4 regions of the Paenibacillus sp. V4I7 genome follow, and region 4 is predicted to be linked to each of the others. Evidence: riboswitches for the same ligand, from Rfam matches in the RefSeq annotation. Region 4 holds a riboswitch; each other region holds the start of a gene.
What was found. Region 4 has a riboswitch for cyclic di-GMP ahead of QFZ80_RS31135 (hypothetical protein). Riboswitches for the same ligand answer to the same signal wherever they lie in the genome.
Positions count from the first base shown of each region.

Region 1: linked by a shared signal. The riboswitch ahead of QFZ80_RS18980 (putative motility protein) and the one ahead of QFZ80_RS31135 (hypothetical protein) in region 4 are both predicted to bind cyclic di-GMP.
Region 2: linked by a shared signal. The riboswitch ahead of QFZ80_RS32835 (transglutaminase-like domain-containing protein) and the one ahead of QFZ80_RS31135 (hypothetical protein) in region 4 are both predicted to bind cyclic di-GMP.
Region 3: linked by a shared signal. The riboswitch ahead of QFZ80_RS09440 (hypothetical protein) and the one ahead of QFZ80_RS31135 (hypothetical protein) in region 4 are both predicted to bind cyclic di-GMP.

Region 1 covers NZ_JAUSZD010000002.1:3,835,981-3,840,340, reverse strand. Annotated here, with positions in the region: gene pyrF (orotidine-5'-phosphate decarboxylase) at 1-541, shown strand, start outside; gene pyrE (orotate phosphoribosyltransferase) at 582-1,229, shown strand; cyclic di-GMP riboswitch class I at 1,304-1,390, shown strand; gene QFZ80_RS18980 (putative motility protein) at 1,405-1,611, shown strand; gene QFZ80_RS18975 (LysR family transcriptional regulator) at 1,674-2,546, opposite strand; gene dapA (4-hydroxy-tetrahydrodipicolinate synthase) at 2,670-3,551, shown strand; gene QFZ80_RS18965 (RidA family protein) at 3,566-3,973, shown strand; gene QFZ80_RS18960 (GNAT family N-acetyltransferase) at 4,062-4,360, opposite strand, start outside.
Region 2 covers NZ_JAUSZD010000002.1:7,013,001-7,017,360, reverse strand. Annotated here, with positions in the region: gene spoIIE (stage II sporulation protein E) at 1-1,304, shown strand, start outside; gene QFZ80_RS32840 (class D sortase) at 1,590-2,291, shown strand; cyclic di-GMP riboswitch class I at 2,371-2,458, shown strand; gene QFZ80_RS32835 (transglutaminase-like domain-containing protein) at 2,472-3,284, shown strand; gene QFZ80_RS32830 (collagen binding domain-containing protein) at 3,484-4,360, shown strand, end outside.
Region 3 covers NZ_JAUSZD010000002.1:1,845,464-1,849,823, forward strand. Annotated here, with positions in the region: gene QFZ80_RS09435 (ABC transporter ATP-binding protein) at 1-436, shown strand, start outside; cyclic di-GMP riboswitch class I at 792-886, shown strand; gene QFZ80_RS09440 (hypothetical protein) at 1,046-1,273, shown strand; gene QFZ80_RS09445 (GDYXXLXY domain-containing protein) at 1,441-3,678, shown strand; gene QFZ80_RS09450 (EamA family transporter) at 3,737-4,360, shown strand, end outside.
Region 4 covers NZ_JAUSZD010000002.1:6,651,288-6,655,647, reverse strand. Annotated here, with positions in the region: gene QFZ80_RS31140 (S-layer homology domain-containing protein) at 1-1,617, shown strand, start outside; cyclic di-GMP riboswitch class I at 2,012-2,106, shown strand; gene QFZ80_RS31135 (hypothetical protein) at 2,153-2,395, shown strand; gene QFZ80_RS31130 (hypothetical protein) at 2,432-2,944, shown strand; partial or broken gene QFZ80_RS39215 (stalk domain-containing protein) at 3,153-3,239, shown strand; gene QFZ80_RS31125 (DUF6612 family protein) at 3,231-3,932, shown strand; gene QFZ80_RS31120 (hypothetical protein) at 3,952-4,356, shown strand.

The DNA.
Region 1 (4,360 bases), 2.8 Mb from region 4:
GGTGTTCCTCGATGTGAAGATGCATGACATTCCGAACACAGTCAAAGGCGGCGCGGAAAGCGTGACGCGCCTTGGGGTTGACGTGTTCAATGTCCATGCTGCCGGAGGCAAGCAGATGATGGAAGCCGCCTTGGAGGGTGTCGACAAGGGGTTAGTAACTGGAGCTGTACGTCCGATCGTGATCGGCGTGACGCAGTTGACCAGCACCAGCGTGCAGGTGCTGAATGATGAGATCGGCCTGACCGGTACGGTTGAGCAGGCCGTCATTCGCTATGCCCGCTTGGCGCATGCTGCGGGGCTGCAGGGTGTTGTCGCGTCACCGCTAGAGGTGACAGCGATTAAGGCGGCGTGTGGTGACGGGTTCGTCACCGTGACGCCAGGCATTCGCCCGGCTGGAGCCGACGTGGGTGACCAGTCGCGCATCATGACGCCGGCTGAGGCGTTCGCGCAGGGGACGGATTACGTCGTGATCGGTCGACCGATCACAGGCGCAGCGGATCCAAGAGCAGCAATTGAAGCGATTATCGATTCAATCGTGTAGCATGCTTTTGTCTAACAACGGAAGGAACGGTGGTAGGAACATGAGTCAACTCGAAACAATCGCGCAGCATATTGCAGCGTCATTATTAGATATCGAAGCAGTAGCACTTCGACCGCAGCAGCCTTTTACGTGGACTTCTGGCCTCAAGTCGCCAATCTATTGTGACAATCGTCTGACAATGTCACACCCAGCTATTCGCGAAGCGATCGCTGACGGCTTCGCAGCTTTGATCCAAGAGAAATTTCCGGATGCTGAGGTTGTTGCTGGTACGGCAACAGCGGGGATTCCTCATGCCGCTTGGGTAGCTCAGAAGCTAGGTCTCCCGATGATCTACATTCGTGATAAAGCCAAAGGACATGGCAAAGAGAACTTGATTGAAGGCACTGTGAAACCAGGTCAAAAGGTGATCGTGATTGAGGATCTTATCTCTACGGGTGGCAGTTCTTTGAAAGCAGCTATTGCAGTCAAAGAAGCTGGCGCTGTAGCGCTGGGCGTGCTGGCGATTTTCTCCTATCAGCTAGATAAAGCAACAGATGCGTTCCAAGATGCTGATATGCCACTGTACACTCTTTCCAATTACTCCACACTGCTTGAAGTGGCTTTAGAGAAGGGGAAAATCAAACAAGAAGACATGGAATTACTTCGTTCTTGGAGATCAAATCCTGCTGCATTTGGTGTAGATCTGTAGCTACTTATAATGCGAAGATTGACGAATTGTGTAAGAATATCCTATACTGGATAAGTGCTAGGTACTGCCTAACATCTGCGAAATGGCAAATGACGCGAAAGCGACAGACGCAAAGCTATAGGGGCTTCTCGGTTACGGCCGCATGCTTGCCAGCTACCGAACGATGAGAGGAGAAGTGCTCGTAAATATCAATAGTGTTCTGACTGCAATTAGCGGTGGAGATGCATTGAAGCAAGCCGTTGGCATTCAGCTTTTAAGCAAAGTAAGTGATATGCAAGCAGCTTCATCTAGTACATTAATACAGGATTTTGCTAAATCCCAACAGCTGGTTACCGCTTCTGCGACACCGCATTTGGGTGGTAATCTCGACATCCGCATATAAGTTCATAACAGAAGAAGCTCTACCTTTACGAATAGGAGAGCTTCTTTTTTTATTTGCCGAGGTTATTCTTGAGTCAGTTGTTGAATGAATGTTTGCAAGGGCTGGGACATCCACTTTTTGGGGTGGAGCAGCAGTTGAAGATCCAGTTTTAAGTCCGAATGTGAAAAAGGAAGATGGGCAAGTTTCCCTTGTTCCAGTTCGTTCTGTACGGCAATTTGGGGCAGCAGGGCGATGCCAAGGCCATTCATGACGCAGTGCTTAATTGTTTCTAAATTACCGAGCTCAAATCCAATTTGAAGCGGGACAGCATGATCTTTTAGTAACTTTTCAAACATACCTCGATAGATGCAGCCCTCTTCAGTAACGATAAATTCGGCTTGTTGAAAATCAGTTAGCTGTATTTGTGCTCGCTTCGTTAGCGGATGCTCAAGCGGTGCTACCAAAACCAAAGGTTCTTCTCTGACTTTCGTGCATGCAAGTGCGGTGTCTGCCGGATAACGATCTAATATTAGCCCTATATCATAATCCCCTTCTCTTACTTTGGTAATAAGCGAAGCTTCACTGTCAGGGAAGAGCTGGATATTAAGACCAGGGTAAAGCTGTTTCAGTACATGTAAATAGGGCGGTAAATAGTAAGCTGCGAGTGAGTTAATCGTACCGATGGTCAGTGTTCCGCTAACCTCACTTGTTATCATTTCTTTGGATTGATCATAGAGGTCAAGCATTTGCAAGACCAGCTTTAACAAGCTTTCACCAGGTGCTGTTAATCGAAGCTGACGTCCATATCTTTCGAATAATGGTACGCCATACTCTCGTTCCAGCTTCTGAATTTGCATCGTAATACTGGATTGCGCATAGCCCAATTCTTCGGCAGCTCGTGTAAAGCTCTTTCTCCGTGCAACCTCCCGAAAGGTTCGGAAATAGGTTAAATCCATGGGAACCCCTCGCTTTAATATCAAAATTTTTGATGAGTCTTATCATTTATTATAGCTAACTGTGATTCAATGATCCATGCTAAAGTGAATGTACAAATGAATGAGGATTGGGAGATGATTGGGATGTTAAGAGAAAAAGACTTAAACGGGATCTATGTTCCCATTATTACGCCATTTGATGAGGAATACGAGGTGGATGCAGCCTCTTTCTATAATCTAGCTTACAATTTATTTCAAGATGAGGTAGACGGACTGGTCGTCAATGGAACGACAGGGGAATCGCCGACGATTACAAATGAGGAAATGGCGATCTTGTTCGCTACAGCACAAGCGGCTCGCGAGGCTGCGCAAGTAGATGTTCCGCTCATTGTAGGTACAGGAACGAATGTTACCTTGTCCACGGTGAAAAAGACGGAGGCTGCAGGGAAATTAGGGGCTGACGCCGTTTTAGTCGTTGTGCCTTACTATAATCGGCCGAGTCAACAAGGGATCATTGAACATTTTCGCCGGGCAGCCAGCGTTGGTGTCCCTGTTATTTTATATGAAGTACCGCATCGCACGGGTGTTACGTTGGAACTTGATACTGTGCGTACGATACTTGAACTCGATGGTGTCATAGGTATGAAGGACAGTACGCCGAACACCCGATTGGTGTCTGAGCTTACTCGTCTAGGCTCGAAACCCGTACTGTGTGGGGAGGACTCACTGCTTTTTGCGGCGCTTAGCTCCGGTGCTAAAGGGGTTATGAGTGCGTCAGCGAATGTAATGACTGAGCGGTTTGTTTCGTTCTATCGGCATTTTGTTGCAGGTCAACACGAAATGAGTAAGCAGCTATTCGATGAATTGCTGCCACTCATCCGATTACTTTTCGAAGAGCCTAATCCAGCACCTCTCAAATGGCTGCTTGAGCAGCAAGGTGTCATTGAATCCGGAACACTTCGCTTGCCGCTGCTTTCGGTGACAGAAGGCCTGCAGGAGAAGTTAGCCGATTATTTGCAAAAATGAGAGGGAGAGATTTGATGAATCGGACTAGAGTATTTACAGGTTCTCCATGGGAACCTCTAGTAGGATATTGCCGGGCGATTCGGGTGGGGAACCGCATTGAGGTTGCTGGCACAACAGCAATGAGGGATGGAGAGGTCGTTGGCGAAGGTAATCCGTATGTGCAAGCACAATTCGTCCTCCAGACGATCGAGCAGGCGCTGCAAGAACTTGGGGGGCAAATGTCAGATGTCATTCGAACGCGGATGTATGTAACGGATATCTCCTTATGGCAGGAATTTGGCAAGGCACATGGGGAGTTTTTCCGTGACGTTCAGCCCGTGGCGACGATGGTTGAAGTGAAGGCTTTGATAGATCCTTTGTTGTTGATAGAGATTGAGGTTGAAGCTCTGTTGATGGAGGAAACTGAGAATGGCTTGAAGTAAGGCATTTAAGTATAAAAAAAGCGCTTATCCTCTTAGAAGGCGATTTGAAATCGCGGGCATAAGGGAAAAGGCGCTCTTTGTTTACATTTTATCCTACACGTTTACCAAGAATGATGAGGTCGCGTTCGATTCCGTCAAGTTCAGCAACGCCAGGCAGATGAGCCCAGTTGACGAAGCCGAATTTGCGGAAAAGGTGGAGGCTAGGATCGTTATGGCCAAAAATGAAGCCAAGCAGTGTCTTCAGTCCCAGCTTTGGACTAGCGTCTATTGCGTGCTCCATCAGGTAACGGCCAATGCCTTGGCCGCGAAAAGCTTCATCGACATAAATGCTGACTTCCGCTGTAGCGTTATAGGCGGGTCGGCCATAGAAGGACTGAAAGCTGAGCC
Region 2 (4,360 bases), 360 kb from region 4:
AGGCTTGTGATTCCTGCTGGAAAAAGAGCCAGTGCTGGGATCAGAAATTTTATCAAACCTATACGTATATGACCGATATGATGACCCAAATTGAGATGAAGGAGAGTATGACGAAGAAGAATATTCCACCGGAGTGGAGGAAGGTATGTATTCGCACGGATCAAGTGCTGGATGTGATGAAGCAGCAGTATGGCTTGTACAAGAATGATTTGCATTGGAAAAAGCAGATTATGGATAGCCGGCATCTCGTGGCTGACCAGCTTTCAGGGGTGTCCCAAGTAATGGAGGACTTGGCTAAGGAGATTAAACGGGAAGGGCAGGAACTGTTCCTTCAAGAAGAGCAAATTCGTAATGCCCTGGAGGAGCTGGGCTTATCCATCCATACCATCGATATCATTTCCTTGGATGAAGGAAATATCGAAATTGAGATCATTCATCAATACACGAAGGGCTTCGATGAATGTCGGAAAATCATTGCGCCGCTCTTGAGCGAAATTATCGGCGAGAACGTCGCCGTCATGCGCGAGGAAATGCATGCGCGCGGCGAGGGTTACAGCACGGTCGTATTCGGCTCTGCCAAGGAATACGAGGTGGAGACCGGGGTCGCTGGCGCAGCCAAGGGAGGCGACCTCTTCTCGGGCGACAGCTTCTCCACGGTGGAGCTGGGCAATGGCAAATATGCCGTGGCGCTTAGCGACGGCATGGGCAACGGCGAGCGAGCACAGGCGGAGAGCCAGACGGCTCTGAACATCCTGCAGCAGCTGCTGCAGTCAGGGATGGACGAGAAGCTGGCGATCAAATCGCTTAACTCAGTATTGATGCTGCGATCTTCGGATGAGATGTATGCAACCGTAGATATGGCCTTGATCGACATGTATAGTGCAAACACAACGTTCATGAAAATTGGTTCCACCCCTAGCTTCATTAAGCGAGGGACGGAAGTGATTTCGATCTCAGCTAATAATCTGCCTGTCGGCATCCTGAGCGAGATTGATGTTGATCTGGTCTCGATTCCACTCCAATCGGGTGATATCCTTGTCATGATGACAGACGGTATCTACGATGCACCGGGACATGCGGTAAACAAAGAGATGTGGATGAAGCGGATGATTCAGGAAATTGATACGACGATGCCGCAGGATTTTGCGGACTGTTTATTAGAAAGAATTTTCCGCCATCATCATGGCGAAATTCAAGATGATATGACCGTCGTTGTTGCACGTATTGAGAAGCGGCAGCCGGAGTGGGCTACATTCCGCTGGCCAGGAATTACGCGAATGGAGCGTCCGAAGACGGTTAGTTAATGGAGATATAGAAGCCATAACAGCTCATTTGCTGTTATGGCTTTTTATGTGCTGTTATTCCCTTAAGAGCATAGCGAATGCTGCGTATTTCTAAGATGGAAAATTTTAACTTCGTATAGGTTGCACTTAGAATTCAAAGCATGATTAACTTATGAATATGTCTGTTAACTAATTATGCTAAATCTGGCGATTTCGATAAATCTAAGTTGCCAGGGCTTTATATGATGTTAAGCATGCTCAGACAGTCCTCGGTGCATGAGATCGAAGAGAAAGGTGGTACCACTAGTGATTAGAAAAAAGCTATCACTGTTATTTATCGTTCTTGGGATTATCATTTTTCTCTATCCAACGTTAAACGATCGTTATGAGAGCTATCAGCAGAACAAAATTTTGAAACAATGGCAGGAAAATCTGCAGGATATGGATCAGACAGCCTCTGACATCGAGGAGGAGACAGATGTAGGGTTGGTCGTGCCTTCTTCCAGTCCCGCAGTGGAAGCTCTGCCGACAAGCAGCCAGCCGAGCAGCCAGCCAAGCCCTTTGGCCGCGGAAAAGACACCGAAGCCTGTAACTTTGCCGCAGAAGAATACAGAGGGTGTCCTTATTATCGATAAAATTAATCTGAAGCTCCCTATATTGACAGACGCAACCGTGAATAATTTGAAGATTTCCGTTGCCAGTATTGCCAATACAGGCAAAGCAGGCGCTATTGGCAATTATGCCATTGCGGGTCATCGAAACCTTACTTACGGGAAAAATTTTAATAGATTAGATGAGGTCACCGAAGGGGATTTCATAGAAGTGAATACAGGGAGCAAAACGCATATCTACAAAGTTGTGGACAAACAGTATGTCCTCCCAGAGGATGTCTGGGTGCTGAAAGGCAACGGCAAAGATCGGGAGATTACGCTAATAACTTGTCATCCTATGGAAAACCCGACTCATCGTATTGCCATTAAGGGAATCATGGTGCAGTCAAAGGAATAAAATGTAATATTTTGTCTATTCAGAGAGACAAGCCTATGTTAAGATTGCACTATAGTGATTATAGGGAGTCGGTGCGTTCCTCCGATAAAGGCAAATCTAGCGAAAACTAGAGACGCAAAACTAAAGGGCCTTCCTTAGCCGAACTAAGTTGGCAGCCAGTTACCGAAAGGGGATTTATTTTTGTTTAAAAAGCCAAGTATACGAACAATCATCGCAGCATTTCTATTTACACTTGCTCCGCAAGGGATATTTGCAGCTTCCAATCCATCCATGATAGATAAAGATGCTCTGAATAAAGGAATTATCTCGGTTCATTATTCAAACGATAAGAACAAGAACACCAAAGTTCTCGTTCGAATCATGAGAGAAAATATCAAATATGACTACACATTCGAAGAAGGGGGTCAGTACCCTTTGCAGCTTGGAAACGGACAGTATAAAGTACTGATTGGAGAGTCCATAGGAGCTAATAAATATAAAGTTGTTACGCAAGAACAAATAGAGTTAGAAATGGAAGACGAGAATGCCGTATTTCTGCAGTCCATTCCGTTGATCGATTGGGACAATGAATCGAAGGCGGTCGTTGAGGCTAGGCAATTAGTTGGAGATAAAGAAAAAGATATCGACAAAATAAGAGCTATTTATGGATATATCACGACACATTTTCAGTATGATTATGAAAAGCCCCAAACGGTAGCAGATAGTTACGTACCTAATCTGGATATGGTCTACGCAGCGTCCAACGGAATTTGTTATGACTTTGCAGCTACTTTTGCGGCAATGGCAAGAAGCGAGGGGATTCCTACTCGTCTGGTTATGGGGTATGAAAGTCATGCGCCAGATACTTATCATGCGTGGAATCAAGTCTTCCTAAAGGAAAGTAAGGAATGGGTGACGATCGATACCACGTATGACGCTGTTCATATACAAGCCGGTGAAACGATAGATCTCATAAAAAATGATTCTAATTATCAGATATCCAGAATATATTAAGTGAAATGATGAAACCTGATCTCATAGCTGAGAACAGGTTTTTTTGTGCTTTTCCATGTTGAAAAACAATAAATCCCAATATTTACAATACATCTTGTATCATTTATCATTGATAATGATACATTTTGTTTCAAAGTCATAGGAGGTAGCACACATAAATAATCTCTATAAAAAATTGATCCATGAATGGAGGTATGAAATGATGTTGAAGAAAAAAACGAGTGCACTGCTAATTACCTTATTAATTTTTATGCAGAGTATTTACGGGATTGGCTTTTTGCCTAAGGCCAGTGCAAACACAATTTCAAACAACATTCTCGACAGTGTGACGATGGCTGTGTACAACAGCGCAGGAGAAGTGGTGACTGGTAATGTTTACGAGCAAGGTGCCAGAGTGAAGTTGGATTATACCTGGTCTTTGCCAAACGGACATGGTTACCTTGCCGGGGATACATTTACATTCACACTGCCGCAGCAATTTTTATTATTCAATCACATCAACGGTGAACTGAGGATGGGTAATGATCTTGTGGGAACGTTCTATGCCGACAAAGACAGCCATCGGGTGTTAATTACATTTAATAAATTCATAGAAGACTATAATAATGTGCAAGGAACTCTAACCTTCAACACACAATTCAATAAGAGTCAGATTACTGGAAGCACCACGCAAATTATTACAATTCCGATTAATTCTGGAGAACAGGTGTTTAACCTCAACTTCAAACCCACAGTCACTTCTACAATAAGCAAAGCGGGTGTGTCCCAGGGTATTAATTCCAAGCAAATCGATTGGACCATTGATGTGAACAAGGCGCTGGATTCCGTTCAGGAAGCAGTTGTAACGGACCCCATACCGGTAGGGTTGTCAGTTCCGGTTACAGTAGCTGTCTATCATTTGGATGTACGTTTGGACGGCTCTGTTGTCAAGGGAGGACTGGTGGATAGCAGCAAGTATATGGTGAGTACAGCGGGGAGCGTTCTTTCAGTCCGTTTTGCAGATAGCCCTATTGAAACTGCTTACCGCATTCAATACACAACGCCAATTACTGACGATTCCAAGGAGTCATTTGTAA
Region 3 (4,360 bases), 4.8 Mb from region 4:
ACGTGAGGAAGTTATTGAGGCATGCCGGATGGTTGGGGCAGACATTCTCATTTCACGAATGAAGGATGGTTATGAGTCCCGCATATCCGAGAGGGGAAGCGGGCTTTCCGCAGGAGAGAGACAGCTGATCTCGTTCGCGCGAATTATCGTATTCCAGCCGAAAGTACTGATTTTAGATGAAGCTACAGCGAATTTGGATTCACAAACGGAGCAGTTGATTCAATCCGCGCTGCAGGTCGTAGCCGAGGGAAGAACGACACTTGTTATCGCACATCGCATCTCAACCATTATGCATGCCAACCGCATCATTGTAATGAGCCAGGGGAAAATTGTTGAAGAAGGGAACCATGCTCAATTACTTGCGCTTCGTGGCTATTACGAGCAATTATATCTGCATTCACAGGGGAATATGGATGCGAAGCAAACGATTTCATAGCAGGCATGCACGGCAACTTAGGTGTGAAAATAAGCTTTGTCCGACTCCTTGTTAGGAAATCGTGACGAAGCTTTTCTCATTTTATATGCGTGACAAAAGTCCTAGAAAGACTCTAAAAGTTTCTATCGTTGTATTGCGTAAATGGATTGGTATATCTGTCTTGAGAGAGAGTTTTGATCCTATTTTACCTTTGGTTAGGGAAAATGTTAAAAAAGCAATATAGTTACAATATACTAACTTTACAAACAATACTGGAAAATTGTGTTGTTTTATTTATATTACTATACTATGCTAATGTATAAAATTGTAAAGTTTTGTTGTCGATTATTGTCGAAGATGGGAATTTTCACCTACAACTTTATAATGGCAAACCTATTGAAAAATAGGGACGCAAAGCTAGAGGGACTACTGGCGGAGCAATCCACGAAAGACGCAAGCTCAATCACCGAGCTCGTTTCTAGTACCCAAAATGACAGCATTCTTGTCATGGAGAGCATTGTTCAAGGAAATTAAGCAGTTGAACAAGGTCAAAGCTGGATTAACGATACGTATGAAAGTTTTAAAGTTATTTTTAATGGAATTTCTGTTTTCTCCAATCGGACAGACCACTTGATCCATACATTAGAGAGAGCGGAAAGATCCTTTGAGACTATTTCTAACGCCATGCAGAAAATCTCTGGAATTACTGAGGAACAATCTGCAGGCTACGAGGAAGTGGCGGCGGCGGCTCAAGAGCAAAGTGCTTCCATTCAGGAAATAACCTCAGCGATTCGCCAACTATCTGATATGGCTGTTGTACTGCAAAGTTCTGTTCAAAAGTTTAAGAATACAGATTGAATATAACGGCTTTCTTCATTCGATACTTGCCAGCCTAGTGCTGGCTTTTTTGTTATTTTAATGTCTTGTCATCTATAGGCTAATGATCTGGTACTAGGAATAGATAGTACTTCTCAAACTGAACATCTCTAGTACAATAAGAAGTAAGCGAGAGGAGGAATATCATCATGAAATCTAAATTTGTTACGATTCAACTAGGCTATATATTGGGAGCTAGTGCTCTACTAACCGCCATTGTATATTTTTTTGCTACGAATTGGGAGAAATTAAACCGCTGGGAGAAATTCATTCCTGTCTTTGTGCTCATTATGGGCTTTTACGGCTTATCAGTATGGCTTTCTCGCCAAAATGGCAGGCAGTTTCTAAGTAAACTTAGCCTGTTTGCGAGCTGTATATCCTTCGGTGTAGGTGTTGGACTCATTGGGCAAACCTACAATTCTCATGCTGACAGTTACAGCTTGTTCGCCGTATGGTTCATTCCGGCATTTTTACTTGCCCTATTAACTAGATGGCAGCCCTACTATGCACTGGCCTATATTTTGGGCCATCTCGCTTATGGGATTTATTTCTTTGGACGTTGGGGAGGGAGTTCAGATGCGGAAATCATCCAAATTGCCATCTGGCTCGGAATCGCCATTGCGAATGGCATCTTGTATGTTCTGACCGAGCAGGGGCGTTTGCAATCGTCTTTTCTCAAATGGATCTCTTTTCAAGTTGGGATGGCTGTTTTAGTCGTGGCTTCCAATTCACAAGAGTACGAAAAGTACGGTGTCTTTATGAACTTACCTCTCGTCCTAGTACTTGCGATAGCGATTTACTATACACACAAGACGAGGAACAAAGCTTATCTATTGTTTGCGGGTTTGTGGGTATCGATCTCGGTGACCGTCAAATATATCGAGCTTATTATCCAGCATTATAACGAGTTGTTTTTCATTGCCAGCTTGTTGTTTATTATCTTGTTCATCTTTGCGAATGTAAAGTTCATGAACTTTATTCGTTCTTGGAATCCTGCATCCAAGCATTTGGATCCGGAAAATCACTCAGATCTAGAAGCTTCGGATCAAGCAAAGCCGGATGGCGATTTTACCAAATGGGTCGTCCGTGTTCTCACTGTATCAGTCATCATTATTGGTTCGATTCTGGGAAGCTTGACGATCATTGGGATCGTTACAGTTGTACTAGGATTTGATGAACCGGAGAATGTATTGATAGGTTTTGGTTTTGTCACTGTCATTGCGATGATCATAGCGAAAAAACTAAATGCATTAGTGCGATACACGATTCTCATTAGTGGACTGCTGCTTGGCGCGGGAGCGGCTGTTTTTACGGAAAATGTTCCTATTCTCTTGGTTTTCCTTGCTCTTACGGTTGCAGCTTTTATCTACATTACTGGTTTGGTACATCGCATATTCTTCTTTCTTGCTGCCGTCATAATTGCTGCGTTCGTACTAATCAATTGGATCGATAGCGGCATTATAGTCCTTACAGTGCTTACCAGCTTATTATTCCTTATGTTTGCCTTTGGTCAGGTTATAGCAAATGCGGGAGTCAGACAGCCTATTCTTTACAGCAGTTTTCCTTCATTTCTGTTAACTTTATTCGCCTTAACCTTTATAGCGGAGTCATCTTGGTATTATATAGCAAATGTGCTGTTCTTTATCGTCGTTGTTCTCGCTTTGGTCATTAGTAGACAACTGAATATCAAATGGATTTATACTTGGTCAATGGGCTTCTGGATTGCTTTCCTGGTATACAAATATTACTATCTGGCCTGGAAGCTTCTGCATAAATCGATTAGCTTCGCCATTATCGGGATTCTGATCCTTGCCTTTACGGTTTGGTATGAAAAAAGACATCGCTTGGAAGCAAGTGAACAACCAGATGTTACTTCTACTTATGCGATGAATCGCTGGATTATTGCACTTCTTGTTCTGCTGCAAGTCATGGCAATGTCCTTACAAATTGGTAAAAGTGAGTGGCTGCTCGCTCACGGACAGCTGATTAAGCTGCAGCTTGAACCGCTTGATCCACGTTCTCTTATTCAGGGTGATTATGTGCGTTTACGCTATACGATATCTGAGCCGCCTCTATTTGCAGATAAAAATGATGATGCAAATTCTAAGGGGAAAATGACAGTCGTTCTCGCTCCGAACCTGGCGACAGGTGTTTACGAATACCGCCGCGTGTATACCAAAGGGGAAACATTAGCTCCGGGAGAGGTTCGCTTGAATGGAAAGAAAAACGGTTATGAAGGTATGGAGTTCGGCATTGAGACTTATTTCATTCCGGAAGGAACAGGTCGTATTTATGAACGGGATGCCAAATTTGCTGAAGTAAAAGTTTCTGCTGGCGGCGATGCGATCCTTGTTCGATTATTGTTACAACCAAGTGTTGTCCAATAAAGATTATTGTGGTAAAATTACCCGATCTTTGCTTAAAAGAAAGGGGTACCCTGTTCTCATGTGGCTTATATTTTCAGTACTTGCAGCTGTCAGTTTCGGGCTGCGTGGTATTCTATATCATTGGACCAGTCAACAATCGCTGAATCGGAATGTGCTGCTCTGCGGCACATTTTTTATGGGGGCGCTCGTCAGCATTTGCTGCGCCCTTATTACCCAGCAAGAGTGGACGGTGTCTGCTCTGATTGGTGTTCAAATGGGATTGTTCTCCTTTGGAGCCAATGCCAGTATGTTTAAAGGCTTTGCGGTTGGCAAAGCCTCATTAGTTGCCATCCTCACCGGATTACCATCGGTCGTTGTGGTCTTCGTCGCATTTCTACTTTGGGATGAACGACTCAATTTATGGCAATTCTTTGCCTTCATTGTGATCGTTGTAGGTATCTTATTCGTCCGTTACTCGAATGATATCACATTAAAGAATCTGCAAGGAGCCGGATGGGGAGTGCTTGCTTTGTTTCTTTTTGCGGGGAATGATTTGTCTAGCAAATGGACAACCATCGTTTCTGCGCCGTTGTTTCCAACGCTATTTTTTATGTTTGTGACTGGGACATGCTGTTTCGGATTATGGTGGTTGAAGGACAGGTCAAAGGATAAAGGAAAAGAAGCTGCACCAGCCAGTTGGACC
Region 4 (4,360 bases):
TCTTCCTATACGTATATTTTACAGCAACAAGGTGCAATTGCGGTTGTGAATGCGGCCACCTTTATGCTGGAAGGTACACATAATATTGCGATTGACCCCTATGATGTCGCAGTCGTTTCCGGTTATCTCTACGTGTCATCCGGTTCAGGGCAGTGGACGAAGATCAAGTCATATGATTTGAACACCTTTGCGGAGGTGGGTTCAAGCGATATTCGGCAAGCGAGTTATATCCAAACGCATCCTTTATGGAATAAGCTCTATACGATCACAACGGATTCGTCACCGAGAGACCTTAGCGCATATAATGTAACGAACGGACAATACGTCGAGCCATCCTATCCAGGCGGTTACGATTCGCCGTACCATGGCGATTACGCAATGTCGACGAACTTCACCATTTCTCCGGACGGTGCCTACATCTTTAACGGTTCCGGCAACGTATTTATGGCAACAAGCAATAAGTACGACGATATGAAATATGTATACGGACTTGGACAAGCATATGACGGTATTACCTTTGATCAGTCGAACAAGAATTTCTACACAGCTAAGAACAATGCGGTACAAGTCTATGATTACAGCAATTTTAATAAAAGCGGGCTCTATCACTTGGATGGTACAGCCAAGAATGTATTTAATGGTACCGATCGATTGATTGCTGTATCTACGCTAGCCGGAAAGAATATCGTCGAAATCGTAGAAAAGAATTCAATCGAAGCGATTGCCCCTGTTGCGGTGCCTGGTGTCCAGTTGGACGGCAGAGTTGTCGACATTGCTTACGATTCCGTAAATAAGAAAGCTTATGCCATCGACGAAGCGTTCCGCAATCTATATGTGGTTGATCTTCAAACACAGAAGATTGTAAACACGGTCAAGCTTCCATATCGTCCGGCCGGACTTACTATATCGGAAAACGGTTCAAGTCTCTTTATCGTGAATGATGATCTAAATAAGCTCATAACGGAAGTGCGCCTATCTGATTTAGAAGTTGCAAGGCACTTGACTTACACGTCAACTGTTGATTCCGGTGACATCGCTCATAGACATATCTACCATAAATCTGGGATTCTGTATGTTGTGATGGGTGATTGGGAGCCGACGCTGCTGGCGTTCAATTCGACTTCCTTTGCAGCCGTAAACTACGGAACTGTGATCAAAGGGGTTGGCGATCTGGCTTTCTCCAGCGATAAGAGTACATTCTTTACATGGTATCAGTCTGGCTGGAATGCAGGAAATGCCGGCTCCAACGTATTGGCATATTCCGTTAGTGGCAATAGCGTAACCAAATCGGGCCAATCCAGCCTAAGTTACCCTAACTTCTTGAGAGATCCCTTGGATACTCCGGTTCTATTGTTGAAAGGTCAAGGGAAGCTGGTCGTAAAGAATAAGGTCCTTGATCTTAATAATGTTACGCAGGTAATCAGTACATTGCCAGAACCGATTTATGCAGCGAGTGCTACTGGAGAGCTGCTGGTTGGTAAAAATGGAATATACAGTGCAGTGACCTATCAGAAGGTTGATACTTTGGCGCTGGGGACAGCAACGGAAATCTTCTTTGATCAGAACGGAATGCTGTATTATTACGTAAATGGTGCGTTATTGTCTATACAGAAGTAAAGTAATAATGACTCGTGCGTGTATCTGTCCAGTTCGAGTAATTGTGAAAATTCCAGTTAATCTGTTTATTCAACTAAACTGATTGTTATATGGGATCATCCAGTTATAACTGGTTGATCCTCTGGAATAACTGGTTTACAGCGGCCTCTTCGGCATTTTATCGAAGTGTTGCAGCAACGGGGCAGGAAGTAAGATTATAGAAATATTATGTTGTTCTCTTAGGTCAACCAGTACTCTGGTTGGCCTTTTTTGTGTGAAATCACACACATTGTGTACGGAGTACCTATTTTTTTGTAGAAATATGTTGAATTTCATTATTTTATGGAATACCATGGAAATAGTTAGTTCTTTACGACTAGCAATAATGAGTGAAACACACCTAATATCAAGCAATAATGAACAAAGGCAAATCCATCGAAAGGTGGAGACGCAAAGCCACGGGTCTAAGCCATGAGTCACATGTCATGGGACGATAGCCGGGTTACTCTTTAGAGGCTTGTTTTTTTATTGCCAAAAAAGAAAGGAGGGTCCCATAATGGCAACATATCTTATGCTTATTAAAGTGTTCGACGATGCCGAAAAGGTCATTTACAAATTTGGTCCAACAGAAGAAAGTTTGGGTGAAATTGAATTTAATTTAGTTCATGAAGAATTTCGGCAGCTAGAGAGAGTTCCAGGTACTACCAAAGACCATATGTTCATGAAGGCTGCTTCTGCTATTGCAAGATGTTATGCAGAGGGAGACGGTTTTCCGGATAAAACTTTTTTTGCTTCATAAAAATTGTCTCAATCTTGATAAAAGAGGAGCGGCAGCATGAGCGAATTCAGTGAAAGTTTCCATTTATATACGCAAAAGCGAGAATCAGCGGTGGATTTGATTAAACATTCAGAGAATAAAGGTTACGTATTTAATGAGGTTAATGGTTGGGTAACTTTTGTTGTTCCGTACAGAGGACGGAATGTTACGGCGTCCATATTGGATTGGAATCCAGGACTGCTGGTTCATTATAGATACTATCAAGATCATGGCTGGGAATTAGTCATTTACAACAAAGATGACACGGTATTTGAGTATAAATGTGACTGGACAGATGATCTCCAAATTGAAAAGAACGTCTATGATCTTGATTTAATAATAGAACTGATTCTCAAGCAAGGTAACACTATTGAGGGCATTGATTCTTTATTTGATTTAAAAGGATATACATTTGATCAACCACCAGCCTATAGGTTAGCTGGGAAGCTTGGCCTTACTTATTATGAATGGCTGTCAGCAGACAATATTGAAGACCAATTGGATGATCAAGATATTCTAGTTGTAGATTAAAATGAAATCGTTTATTGAAGATAGGAGATCGTATGAAATCTTTTTTCTCTGGCATCATCGCATGAATATTCATTTGTATTTTCTTTGTGGTAGGAGGCTCTGCCTACGCTGAGGGTAGTTCCAAGGTCGATGTTTTTTTTCGAAATATAAAAATTATGTTTGATGGCGTGGAAAAGAAATCGGATGAGGGAAGGTCTTCGTATACGAGAATTTGACGTATGTTCCTTTACGATTTGTTAGTGAATCGCTCGGGAAGGAAGTTGGTTGGAATGAGGAGACGCAGACCATCTGGATCGGGACTCAGGAATCGAACAACAAGGAGCAAGCGGAACAGGCGACAAAGATTATCAAGCATGGTTTGGAAAATGCAGATAAGCTTCAGAGCTACTCGATGAAAGTCAAAAGCTCTATTCTTGTCGGAAATGAAGGATTTAAGATGGGGCTGGATACGGGTTTGGATGCCAACGTTATAAGAATGCCGCAGATGATAATTTCGGGTGAACGGACCGCCTCCATATTCGGAGATCCGATTTCTAGAAGGTATTATACTGCCAATGATACGTTGTACACCTTATTAAATAATAAGTGGTCTAAAAACAATGAATCCGCATCTACGATCTTTCCGCACGATACATTCGACCCGCAGCAGGTATTAAAAGGATTTTTATCATCGCCTGAACCTATTCGGATTGAATCAACTCCTGAAGGTAAGGTGCTGCAAATCGGTGGCTCCGGTGAGAATTGGAAGTCTTATGCTCTAGACTTTTTCTCGGATCCAGATAAACCTGCTGAAGAAGAACTTTCGGTTCGTCAGATGACTTTTAAGCTTCTGGTTGATGGGGAAACATCGCTTCCGGTTCGACTAGAGATTGTTTTTGATATTATGGATCTTGATGATTGTGAACCGCGGGATATTAAAAGCACGGTTATCGTTTCTTATAACCAACTAAATAAGATTCAGAGTATTCCTGTTCCGGAAGGGCTGTAAAAGAAGAGGTGGAACAAAAATGATATTTATAAGAGATGCGAATATCAAAGCCATTTCTATAGGCTTATTCATCTATATAGTCTGCCTTTTCGCATTTCCCCTTCTATTGGCCTTATTATTTGTAGGGATTAATGACATGAATGATTTTGAAACGCAAACATTTAAGGAAATTGATCTCATTACGGAAGAGGCGGTATGGTACTTATCTGCACTTACTGCAGGTTATGCTGCTTCATTAAATTCAAAACAGGCCCGAATAAGAGATGCTCTGATTACAGGAATTATTATTTTCCTTTTTAATCTTTTTGGAACCATAATAGAGATGTTTAAATTAATTGACTATAAGATATTATATGATTTCTTTAGTGAATTACTTATCGTGCCACTTTGCTTAATTGGTGCAAAAATCCAATGGGAAAAGTGATAAT